2 regions of the Saccharopolyspora karakumensis genome follow, and region 1 is predicted to be linked to the other one. Evidence: riboswitches for the same ligand, from Rfam matches in the RefSeq annotation. Region 1 holds a riboswitch; the other holds the start of a gene.
What was found. Region 1 has a riboswitch for glycine ahead of gcvP (aminomethyl-transferring glycine dehydrogenase). Riboswitches for the same ligand answer to the same signal wherever they lie in the genome.
Positions count from the first base shown of each region.

Region 1 (5,837 bases):
AGCCCGAGCTGGCCGGAGAGTCGCCGCCGACGAGGACGAGCTTGATGACCTCAACGGCGCTCTCACTGATGGTGAGCATGGTGCTCAACTCCTCTCGGAGCCGGTCGGTTGAAGAGGCCACCGTGTCATCGTCGCGACCGGACGCGCAAACCGACCCGCCGACTCAGCCCTGGTACGCCTCCAACGGCGGGCAGGAGCAGACCAGGTTGCGGTCGCCCTTGGCACCGTCGATGCGCCGGACCGGCGGGAACACCTTGATCGCGTCCGTGCCCAGCGGGTAGGCCGCCTCCTCGCGGGAGTAGGCGTGGACCCACTCCTTGGCGAGGCTGGCCGCCGTGTGCGGGGCACCGACCAGCGGGTTGTCGTCGGCGGGCCACTGCCCTGCGACGACCTTGTCGATCTCGGCGCGGATGGCGATCATCGCCTCGCAGAAGCGGTCCAGCTCGGCGAGGTTCTCGCTCTCGGTCGGCTCGACCATCAGCGTGCCCGCGACCGGGAAGGACATCGTCGGCGCGTGGATGCCGTAGTCGGCGAGCCGCTTGGAGACGTCGTCGACGGTGATGCCGCTGGTCTTGCTGATCTGCCGCAGGTCCAGGATGCACTCGTGGGCGACGAGGCCGCCCGCACCCGTGTAGAGCACCGGGAAGTACTCGCTCAACCGCCGCGCCACGTAGTTGGCGGCGGCCACCGCGGTCAGGGTCGCGCGGCGCAGGCCGTCGGCGCCCATCATCCGCACGTAGGCCCAGGAGATCGGCAGGATCGAGGCGCTGCCCCACGGGGCGGCGCTGATCGGGCCGACACCGGTGGCCGGACCGGCGGCGGGCTGCAGCGGGTGGTTGGGCAGGAACGGCGAGAGGTGCTCGCGGACGCCGATCGGGCCGACGCCCGGACCGCCACCGCCGTGCGGGATGCAGAAGGTCTTGTGCAGGTTCAGGTGCGAGACATCGGAACCGAACTTGCCCATCCGGGCCAGTCCGATCAGCGCGTTGAGGTTCGCGCCGTCGACGTAGACCTGGCCGCCCGCGTCGTGCACCAGCCCGCAGACCTCCCGCACGGTGTCCTCGTAGACGCCGTGGGTGGACGGGTAGGTGATCATGATCGCGGCGAGGTCCTGAGCGTGCTTGCCGACGAGCTCGCGCAGGTGGTCCATCTCGATGTTGCCCTGCTCGTCGCAGCGGACCACGACCACGCGCATCCCGGCCATCACGGCGCTGGCGGCGTTGGTGCCGTGCGCGCTCGCCGGGATCAGGCACACCTCGCGCTCGGCCTCACCACGGCTGTGGTGGTAGGCGCGGATGGCCAGCAGACCCGCGAACTCGCCCTGGCTGCCCGCGTTGGGCTGCAGGCTGACCGCGTCGTAGCCGGTGACCTCCGCGAGCCATTCCTGCAGGTCGGAGACGACCTTGAGCAGGCCTTCGGCGTCCTGCGCGGGCGCGAAGGGGTGCAGCGAGGAGAACTCGGGCCAGGTGATCGGCTCCATCTCCGCGGTCGCGTTGAGCTTCATCGTGCACGAGCCCAGCGGGATCATGCTGCGGTCCAGCGCGATGTCCTTGTCCGACAGCTGCCGCAGGTAGCGCAGCAGCGAGGTCTCGGAGCGGTGCGTGTGGAACACCGGGTGCGTCAGGTACTCCGACGTGCGGGCCAGCGCGCCCGGCAGCGCGTCGTCGGTCTCGACGTCGAGCCGGTCGACGTCACCGGGCGTCACGCCGAAGGCCTCCCACACCGCGGCCAGGTGCGCGCGGGTGGTGGTCTCGTCGCAGCTGATGCCCACGTGGTCGGAGTCCACGCGGCGCAGGTTCACCCCGCCGAGGCGCGCGGCCGCCAGCACCTCGTCGGCCTTGCCGGGGACCTTGGCGACCACGGTGTCGAAGAACTCGGCGTGCACGACCTCGACACCGCCGCGGCGCAGCTGCTCGGCCAGCACGCTGGCCATCCGGTGCGCGCGGGTCGCGATCGCCTTGAGCCCGTCCGGACCGTGGTAGACCGCGTACATCGAGGCGACCACGGCCAGCAGCACCTGCGCGGTGCAGATGTTGCTGGTGGCCTTCTCACGGCGGATGTGCTGCTCGCGGGTCTGCAGCGCGAGCCGGTACGCCTGGTTGCCCTCGACGTCGACGCTCACGCCCACCAGGCGGCCCGGCAGCTGCCGCTCCAGGCCCTTGGCTACGGCCATGAACCCGGCGTGCGGACCGCCGAAGCCCATCGGCACGCCGAAGCGCTGGGTGCTGCCCACGACCACGTCGGCACCGATCTCGCCGGGCGCGCGCAGCAGCGTCAGCGCCAGCAGGTCGGTGGCCACGACGACCTTCGCGCCGCGCTCGTGGATCGCGGCGATCAGCGCCTCGTGGTCGCGCACCGCCCCGGAGGCACCCGGGTAGGACAGCAGCGCCCCGAAGAACTCGCCCTCGGGCAGCTCACCGGAGGTCAGGTCGGCGACCACGACCTCGATGCCCAGCGGCTCGGCGCGGGTCTCGATGACCGCGATGGTCTGCGGCAGCGTGTCGGCGTCGACCAGGAAGCGCGGCGACTTGGACTTGCCCGCGCGGCGCACCAGGGTCATGCCCTCGGCCGCCGCGGTGGCCTCGTCGAGCATCGAGGCGTTGGAGACCGGAACCCCGGCCAAGTCGGCGACCACGGTCTGGAAGTTCAGCAGCGCCTCCAGCCGGCCCTGCGAGATCTCCGGCTGGTAGGGCGTGTAGGCGGTGTACCAGGCGGGGCTCTCCAGCACGTTGCGCAGGATCACCGGCGGGGTGACCGTGCCGTAGTAGCCCAGGCCGATCATCTCGGTGTGCGGGGTGCAGCGACCGGCGAGGTCGCGCAGCTCCGCCAGCGCCTCGGTCTCGGTGGCCGGCTCCGGCAGCGACAGCTGCAGGTCGCCCTCGCGGATGGTGTCCGGGACGGCCTTCTGACCGAGCTCTTCCAGGGAGCCGACGCCGATGACGTCGAGCATGCGGGCCAGTTCGGCGGGCATCGGCCCGACGTGGCGGTCAGCGAACGGCCTGCCGTGCTCCAGCGCGGCCAGAGGGATGCGGTCGTGCGTCGCGTCGGTCATCGCCAAAACCTCACTCATCGCGGCGAACAAAGGGTGGCAGCGGATGCTGCTCTCCCCCTCTGTCCCCGTTCGCGGAGCGAACGCCTGAGAGCTTCACCCGGCGGACCGGGCTTGCACCGTCGGCGGGGCTCACGCTAGGTGTGCCCGCTTTCCAGAGGTATCTCGCCCGTGCGGTCCAGGTGGCCTGAGAGGTTGTCGGGGAGAGTTGCTCCTTCGGCGCCTGCCCTGGCAAGACCAGGACCGGACTCTCCCGCACGGGGTCGGCGATGGCGCTCAGAGTACCCGATCAACGCGGCTTATCAGACCATCAATGTCGGCTACCGCACACATGGACGATGCCGGTCGTTCAGCCGGTCTCCGCCTGGCGGTCGCGGCGGCGGGCCGCGAGCTCGTCGTTGATCGCCGACTCGATGTTCTCGCCACCGTCGGCCCGCTCGGCCGGGAACTCGTGGATGGTCCCGCTGATCTCGCGCATCGCACCGCTGACCGCGATGCCGAACACTCCCTGGCCGCCCTGCAGCAGATCTACCACCTCCTCCGCGGAGGTGCACTCGTAGACCGTGGTGCCGTCGCTGAACAGCGTCAGCTTCGCCAGGTCCTGAACGCCGCGCTTGCGCAGGTGCTCCACCGCGACCCGGATGTTGTGCAGCGACACCCCGGTGTCCAGCAGGCGCTTGACGACCTTGAGCACCAGGATGTCCTTGAACGAGTACAACCGCTGCGAACCCGACCCGGCGGCGCCGCGGATGGACGGCCCGACCAGCTTGGTGCGAGCCCAGTAGTCGAGCTGCCGGTAGGTGATGCCCGCGATCTGGCAGGCCGCCGGCCCGCGGTAACCGACCAGTTCGTCCGGGGCAGAGGCGTCGGGGAACAGCTCACCCTGCTCCGCAGCATCCGAGGTCGCTGCTTCCTCCACCACGCCTGCCTCCCCTCGTCCGGCCCGAAGCCGACGACGACGATCACCAGCGCCCGGACCGTTTGCGATCCAGGGCCGCGAAGCCGTACACCGGCTGAATCACACCGGGGCAATTCGCGTAAGTCCGAAGGTATGCCCGCTCAGCAGGCGGGTCAACGCGACGCGCGGGCCGCGCGCGCTCCCGTTCGCCGGAGCAAGAACCCGGCCCCCGGGCTGCTGGTGCAACCCGGGGGCCGGTGTGGTCTGTTCGGACTAGGACCCGTAGCGCCGGTCCTCAGGTGTCGGCGCCGCGGAAGTCCTCCGGGGAGACGGAGTCGAGGAATTCGCGGAACTTCTCCACCTCGTCCTCCTGCTCGTCCGGAATGATCAACCCGGCCTCGTCGAGGACCGACTCGTCGGCGTGGATCGGAACTCCGATGCGCAACGCCAGCGCCACCGAGTCGCTCGGCCGCGCGGACACCCGCACATCACCGTCGAACACCAGCTCGGCGAAGAAGGTGCCCTCCTGCAGGTCGGTGATCCGCACCTGCTCCAGGTCGCGGCCCAGGGCTCCGATGACGTCCTTGAGCAGGTCGTGCGTGAGCGGCCGCTGGGGCCGCACGCCCTGCTGCTCCAGGGCGATGGCCGTCGCTTCGACCGACCCGATCCAGATCGGCAGGTAGCGCTCGCCCTGGGCCTCGCGCAACAGCAGGATCGGCTGGTTGGCTGGTAGTTCAACTCGCACGCCGACGACGCGCATCTCGCTGCTCATCGTCACATCGCCTCCTCCAGCGCGCCGAAGCGTGACATCCCCGTCGAGGGTCCCGCACCGACGCCTCCGACGCTACCCGCGATACGGCGGACACGCCCTTCCATCGGTGGTCCCGGCGGACCACCACCGTCGCGGTCGTTGTTGTCGGGGCCCACGGCCCGGACCGCTGGCGAGCTCGTCGTTGAGCAATACCCAGCACGATACACCGCGCAGGGCCCGGTCGAAGCCGCCGGAAATGCCCTGCTGCGCTGTGAAAACCGCTCGTGGCGCCGGGAAATTCCCGGCGAAGGGGACGACATCCGCGCGCGAGCGGCGCAGCTGCCTCATGCGTCAGCGGGGCGACGCCTCGTGTGGCGTCGCCCCGCTGACGGGTTGAAAAGCCCTGTTCGACGGCCTCAGCGGCCGCCCTGGCCCCCATCGATCGGCCCGGTCAGGAACACCAGGCGGAACTTACCGATCTGGACCTCGTCGCCGTTGGCGAGCACCGAGGTGTCCACCGGCTCCCGGTTCACGTAGGTGCCGTTGAGGCTGCCCACGTCGACCACCACGAAGTCGTTGCCCTCGCGGCGGAACTCGGCGTGCCGCCGGGAAACCGTCACGTCATCGAGGAAGATGTCGCTGTCCGGGTGCCGGCCGGCGCTGGTGGTCTCCCGGTCCAGCAGGAAACGCGAACCCGCGTTGGGGCCGCGCTTGACCACCAGCAGGGCGGAACCCGCCGGCAGCGCATCGACCCCGGATGCGGAGGCAGGTTCCGGGGCCGCGCTCTCGGTGCTTTCCGGCTCCGAGAGGAAGGGCCTGAAGACCGAGGTGGTCTCCGGTGACTGCTCCGGCGGAACGTCGCCGAAGCCGCTGTTTTGGCTCACCTGAGCTCTCCTCTACGCGGATAGATCGTGCCAAGTATGCGCCCAACGTACCGTGCCTGGACAGCCCCGGGACGAGCGACTCCCTCATCATCCCACGGATGCCTCAGAGCAGGACGATCATGCCTGGTCGATCAGCTTCTGGTAACCCTCGGCGTCGAGCAGACCGGACAGCTGCTCCGGGTCGGCGAGCCGGATCTCCACCATCCAGCCCTCGCCCGCGGCGTCCGAGTTGACCAGCTCCGGCTGGTCCTCCAG
Region 1 covers NZ_SMLA01000062.1:21,530-27,366, reverse strand. The annotation lists gene E1202_RS26940 (HesB/YadR/YfhF-family protein) at 1-79, opposite strand, end outside; gene gcvP (aminomethyl-transferring glycine dehydrogenase) at 164-3,052, opposite strand; glycine riboswitch at 3,214-3,315, opposite strand; gene E1202_RS26930 (MerR family transcriptional regulator) at 3,399-3,971, opposite strand; gene E1202_RS26925 (bifunctional nuclease family protein) at 4,243-4,719, opposite strand; gene garA (glycogen accumulation regulator GarA) at 5,115-5,582, opposite strand; gene gcvH (glycine cleavage system protein GcvH) at 5,700-5,837, opposite strand, start outside.

Region 2 (5,837 bases), on a different contig from region 1:
AGGTCAGCGCAGCGAAACGGCCCGAGGTGATGACAGGAAGGTTCCCATCCTCACTTCGGGCCGCTGCTCAGCACTCGATGACGTTGACGGCCAATCCGCCCCGTGCGGTCTCCTTGTACTTGTCCTTCATGTCGCGCCCGGTCTCCCGCATCGTCTTCATGACCTTGTCGAGGGACACGAAGTGCGTGCCGTCGCCGCGCAGCGCCATCCGGGCAGCGGTGATCGCCTTGACCGAGGCGACCGCGTTGCGCTCGATGCACGGGATCTGCACCAGACCGCCTATCGGATCGCAGGTGAGCCCCAGGTTGTGCTCCATCGCGATCTCCGCGGCGTTCTCCACCTGGCTCGGCGTGCCGCCGAGCACTTCGGCCAAACCGGCTGCGGCCATCGAGCACGCCGACCCGACTTCACCCTGGCAGCCGACCTCCGCGCCGGAGATGGACGCGTTCTCCTTGAACAGCACGCCGATCGCCCCGGCCGTGAGCAGGAAGCGCACCACGCCGTCCTCATCGGCACCCCGCACGAACCGCGCATAGTAGTGCAGCACCGCGGGCACGATGCCCGCCGCACCGTTGGTCGGCGCCGTCACCACGCGCCCGCCCGCGGCGTTCTCCTCGTTGACCGCCAGCGCGAACAGGGTGACCCACTCCAGCGGATCGTCCTGATCGGTCAGCTTCGCGGCCAACTCGGCCGCCCGCCGGCGCACCTTCAAGCCGCCGGGCAACTCACCGGCGTTGCGGCAACCGTTGTCGACGCACTCCCGCATCACCCGCCAGATGTCCAGCAGCCCCGCCCGCACCGCGGGTTCCTCCCGCCACGACAACTCGTTGGCGAGCATCACCCCGCTGATCGGCAGACCCGACTCGGTGCTGCGGATCAGCAGGTCGGCACCCGTGCTGAAGGGCATGGGAACCGCTGTGTCATCCGCCTTGATCCGGTCGGCGCCGACCGCGTCCTCATCCACGACGAAGCCGCCGCCCACCGAGTAGTAGACCGCGGACTCCAGCTCACCCCCGTCGTTGCCGATGGCGGTGAAGCGCATGCCGTTGGGATGTTCCGGCAGCGATTTGCGCCGGTGCAGCACCAGGTCTCGCGCACTGGTGAAGGACAGCACGTGATCACCGCCGAGCCGCAGCAACCCGCTCTTGTCGATCTCGTCGACGCGCTGCGCGCCGGCCACCGGATCCACCGACTCGGGGCGATGCCCTTCCAACCCGAGAAGGACCGCGTTCGGGCTGCCGTGACCGCGACCGGTCGCGCCAAGGGAACCGAACAACTCCGCTTTGACCCTGTTGACCCTGGAGATGGTCCCGTTCGCCCGCAACTTCGCGGTGAACCGCTGCGCTGCGCGCATCGGCCCCACCGTGTGCGAACTGGACGGGCCGATCCCCACCGAGAACAGGTCGAAGACACTGATCGTCATTGATCGTCTCGCCTCGTTCCGGGCTCCGCGTTTACTCGTTGATCAATTCCGAGTACTGCTGGGCCGTGAGGGTCGCACCCGTCTCGGTCACGCGCACCTCGATCAGCCAGCCCTCGCCGTAGGGGTCGGCGTTGACCACGGCCGGGTCGTCCACAACGGACTCGTTGATGGCCACGACCTCGCCGGTGACCGGCGCGAACAGGTCGCTGACGGACTTGGTGGACTCCAGCTCGCCACACGCCTGGCCGGACTCGATCTGGTCGCCGACCTCGGGGAGCTGCACGAAGACGATGTCACCCAGGGCGCCGGCGGCGTGCTCGGTGATGCCGATGCGCGCGACCTCGCCGCGGTCCTCGATCCACTCGTGCTCTTCGGTGTAGGCCAGGTTCGCGGGAAGCGACATGAGGGAGGCTCCATAGCTGTTCGAAGGGACGCTGGTCCCCGGTTTCGGCTGGGCCTCCCCCTCTGTTGCGGAACCTGAGAGCTTCGCCGCGCGAGCGGCTTGCACCGTGGGTGGCCCGTCGGTGACGGACGCTTTCCAGAGTTGCCTCGCCCGAGCGGTCATGGGTGCCTGAGAGTTTGCTGGGGAGTGTTGCTCCTTCGGCGCCCTGCACTGCTGGCAGGGTCTCTCCCGCACGGGGTCGATGGCCGGTATGCGATTGTCGGCTTGCTCAGCAACGATAAACGGGCCAGCGAGACTGTCAATGGACATGTGATCTCCGCCGGCACGTCCTTGGTCGAGGAGGACCCTTCGATGCTCGACATCCGGGCGCTGGTCGAGCGGGTGGGCCCGGCCCTGCTGCGCACCGTGTTCAGCCCGGAACCCAACACCGTCGCCGGCGACGTGGTGATCGCCGAACCCGATCAGCCCACGAGGGCGACCGGCGGCGACCTGGTGCTGGGGGTGGGGATCGGCGATGTCGAGCAGGCGGTGCGGCTGGTGCGCGACTGCGGTGAGCAGGGCGCGGCCGCGGTGCTGCTCAAGCCACCGGTGTCCGCTGAGGCCGCTGTCGTGGAAGCCGTGCGCGGCGCCGACGTGGCGCTGGTGGAGGTGCGTCCGGGCACCGCGTGGGCGCAGCTGGTGTGGCTGATCCGCGCGGCCCTGGCGGGCGGGATCAGGCAGGCGGAGGAGAGCGGCATCGGTGTCGCGGACCTGTTCCGGCTCGCCGACGCGGTCGCCGACGTCGTGGACGCGCCGGTGACCCTCGAAGACGCCCATTCGCAGGTGCTGGCGTACTCAGCCCGGCAGGACCTGACCGATCCGGCGCGGGTCTCCACGATCATGGGTCGCAAGCAACCGGACGACGTGCTCGCGAAGTTCCGCGCCCGCGGCACGTTCCGGCAGCTCACCAAGGGCAGTTCGGCGATCTTCGTGCCCGCCCAGCAGGACGGGACGCTGCCGCGCCTGGTGATGCCGATCAGGATGGGCGGCGAACTGCTCGGCTCGATGTGGGCGGTGGTGCCCGGCCCCGTCTCGGAGGAGCGCGCGACCGCCTTCGCCGACACGGCACCGCTGGTGGCGCTGCAGCTGTTGCGCTGGCGCGCGGTCGCCGACGTGCAGCGTCGGAGGACGGCCGAGCAGGTGCGGCTGCTGCTCGACGGCGGCGACGGGTGGCGCGCGGCGGCCAGTGAACTGGCGGTGCCCAACGAGGAGCACCGCGTCATCGCGATCGAGATGCCCGCCTCCGACGAACCGGCCGAGGGACAGCGGCTGGCGATGTGGGAGTGGATCACGCGGGGCATCGGACGACGGCCGCTGGTCACCGAGATCGGCACGGTGCTCTACGCGCTGGTGCCCGACCGGGCGCGCGGGGGCGGCTGGCCGGAGTTGCGGCAGGCGCTGCTGTCGCACGACCTGTCCCCTCGCCCGCTCGTCGCGGTGGGAACGTCCGTGGCGGTCACCGACATCCCGGGCTCCCGAGCCCAGGCCGACGAGCTGATCGGGATGCTGCGCACGGGATTGGTGCGGCAGCCCGTCGCGGTCTACGAAGACCTGTGGCACCTGCTGGTCCTCAGCCGGATGGCCGGCGCCGCCACCGACGCCGGTGTTGCCGCGCTGGGTCCCTTGGCGGTGCTGCGCGAGCACGATCGCGGGCAGGGCACCGATTACCAGGCGACCCTGCACGCCTGGCTGCGGCACCCGGGAGACCCACGTCAGGCGAGCCGCGAGCTCCGGGTGCACCCCAACACCTTCCGGTACCGGATGAAGCGTATCGGCCAGCTGGTGGAGGTCGATCTCGACGACCCGGACGTCCGGTCCGCGCTGCTGGTGCAGTTGCTGGCGGAGCGCTGGGCGCAGCACGGCTGAGCCGGGCGCCGCGGCGAGCGCGGGCATGGGAACCGATCTGCCACTTCTGCCCTGCCCGCGAGCACGCACGTTGTGCTGGTGGCACAAACACCCCTGCCCAATCTCATGCCGTGGAAATGATGCGCTGTGCGTCACGTCGTCCGATCGTTGTTTCCACACGACGAAAGGACCCCACGGTGAAGATCGCAGTGCCTCGCGAGATCAAGAACAACGAGTACCGGGTCGCGATCACCCCAGCCGGTGTGCACGAGTTGACCGCCCGTGGTCACGACGTTTTCGTCGAGGCGGAAGCCGGTGCCGGCTCCTCCATCCCCGATGAGGACTACCTCGCCTCCGGCGCGAAGGTGCTGGCCACGGCCGACGACGTGTGGGCGGAAGGCGACCTCGTGCTCAAGGTCAAGGAGCCGATCGCCGAGGAGTACCCGCGGTTGCGCCGGGACCAGGTGCTGTTCACCTACCTGCACCTGGCCGCCTCCGCTGAGCTGACCGACGCGATGCTGACCTCGGGCATCACCGGCATCGCCTACGAGACCGTGCAGACCGGGGACGGCGGGTTGCCACTGCTGGCGCCGATGAGCGAGGTCGCCGGGCGGTTGGCGCCGCTGGTGGGTGCGCATTCGCTGATGGCGCCCAGCGGCGGTCGTGGTGTGCTGCCCGGCGGAGTTCCCGGGGTTCACCCGGCGCGGGTCGTGGTGATCGGCGGCGGGGTCGCCGGCCTCAACGCGGCTCGGGTGGCCTTGGGCATGGGTGCCGAGGTGGAGCTGCTGGACACCAACGTCGACAAGCTGCGCGAGATCGACCGCGACTTCCACGGCCAGATCCGCACGGTCGCGTCCAACCGCTACACCGTCGAGCAGTCGGTTCGCGCTGCCGACCTGGTGATCGGCGCGGTGCTGATCGCCGGCGCGAAGGCTCCCAAGCTGGTGTCCAACCACCTGGTCTCGGAGATGAAGGCCGGCAGCGTGCTGGTCGACATCGCCATCGACCAGGGCGGGTGCTTCGCCGACTCCCGGCCGACCACGCACGACGACCCGACCTACCGGGTGCACGACTCGGTCTTCTACTGCGTGGCCAACATGCCGGGCGCGGTGCCCACCACGTCCACGCACGCGCTGACCAACGTGACGCTCCCCTACGTGCTGCGCATCGCCGACGCCGGTTGGCAGCAGGCGTGCCGCGCGGATGCCGCGCTGGCCGGCGGCCTCAACACCCACGCGGGCGACCTGGTCAACAAGGCCGTCGCCGAGGCGCACGACCGCACCTCGGTGGCGCTGAGCAGCGTCCTGGGCTGAGGTCTCTCGGCGCCTGAGTGAGCGGGCGGGCTGCGCGGAAGGTTCCCTTCCTCGCGGTCCGCCCGCTGTGCTGTGACAGGAAGGTTCCCTGCGCACATCAACAGCGACGGCCCCGGTCGGAAACTTGCACCGAGTTCCAATTCGAATTGGTTGGCCGGTAACCGAAGTGGCGAATGCAGCGCAATTCGCCCTTCCAGGAATCGGATTCACCGCGAAAAGGCAAAATAGGGGCGGCCCGCTCAACCAGCCTGGGGGTCACCGGGAGCAGGCCGCCACTCTCAGTGTAGGGGAAGATCGCCGGTTTGCCGACGACGTGAGCGAGCACTTCGCCGCCAATTGCCAGCCGAATCGATAACCACTCGATGGGGTGAGTCTCGTCGGGTGCCCGTGCAGGCGTGAACCCGCGATGCCGATGTCACCCATCGGAGTAACGGCGGGTGACGGATGATCCGTCGTTCTCCGGCGGAAACTTCGATGCAGGAAAACGCGCTGACGGGTGGGAGAAAAACGTGATGGACACGGCACTGCGCAAGGCGGTTCTCGATCGGCTCGACGCCCTGGACCGAGTGATGGGCGAAGACGCCCCCGAAGTGCTGCTACCGATTGCCCGAACCGAGCTGTATCGCTTTACCGAAGCCCTTCGAACCCTGTTAGACGATCACGAGCCGGACTCCGACGGGCGCTGCCCGTCCTGCCGGGGAACGCTGCGCCGCAGACCCTGGCCCTGCAAGGTGTGGCAGGCCGCGCACCACCAGCTGATCACCGAGCGCTCCGGATCATCGGAACGCCGCGCCAGGCTTCGCCGCCAAACCGG
Region 2 covers NZ_SMLA01000001.1:164,824-170,660, forward strand. The annotation lists gene E1202_RS00790 (L-serine ammonia-lyase) at 68-1,423, opposite strand; gene gcvH (glycine cleavage system protein GcvH) at 1,455-1,826, opposite strand; glycine riboswitch at 1,879-1,971, opposite strand; glycine riboswitch at 1,972-2,067, opposite strand; gene E1202_RS00800 (PucR family transcriptional regulator) at 2,178-3,731, shown strand; gene ald (alanine dehydrogenase) at 3,908-5,023, shown strand; gene E1202_RS00810 (hypothetical protein) at 5,536-5,837, shown strand, end outside.
Region 2: it holds a riboswitch for glycine, as region 1 does, so the genes downstream of both, gcvH (glycine cleavage system protein GcvH) here and gcvP (aminomethyl-transferring glycine dehydrogenase) in region 1, are expected to answer to the same signal.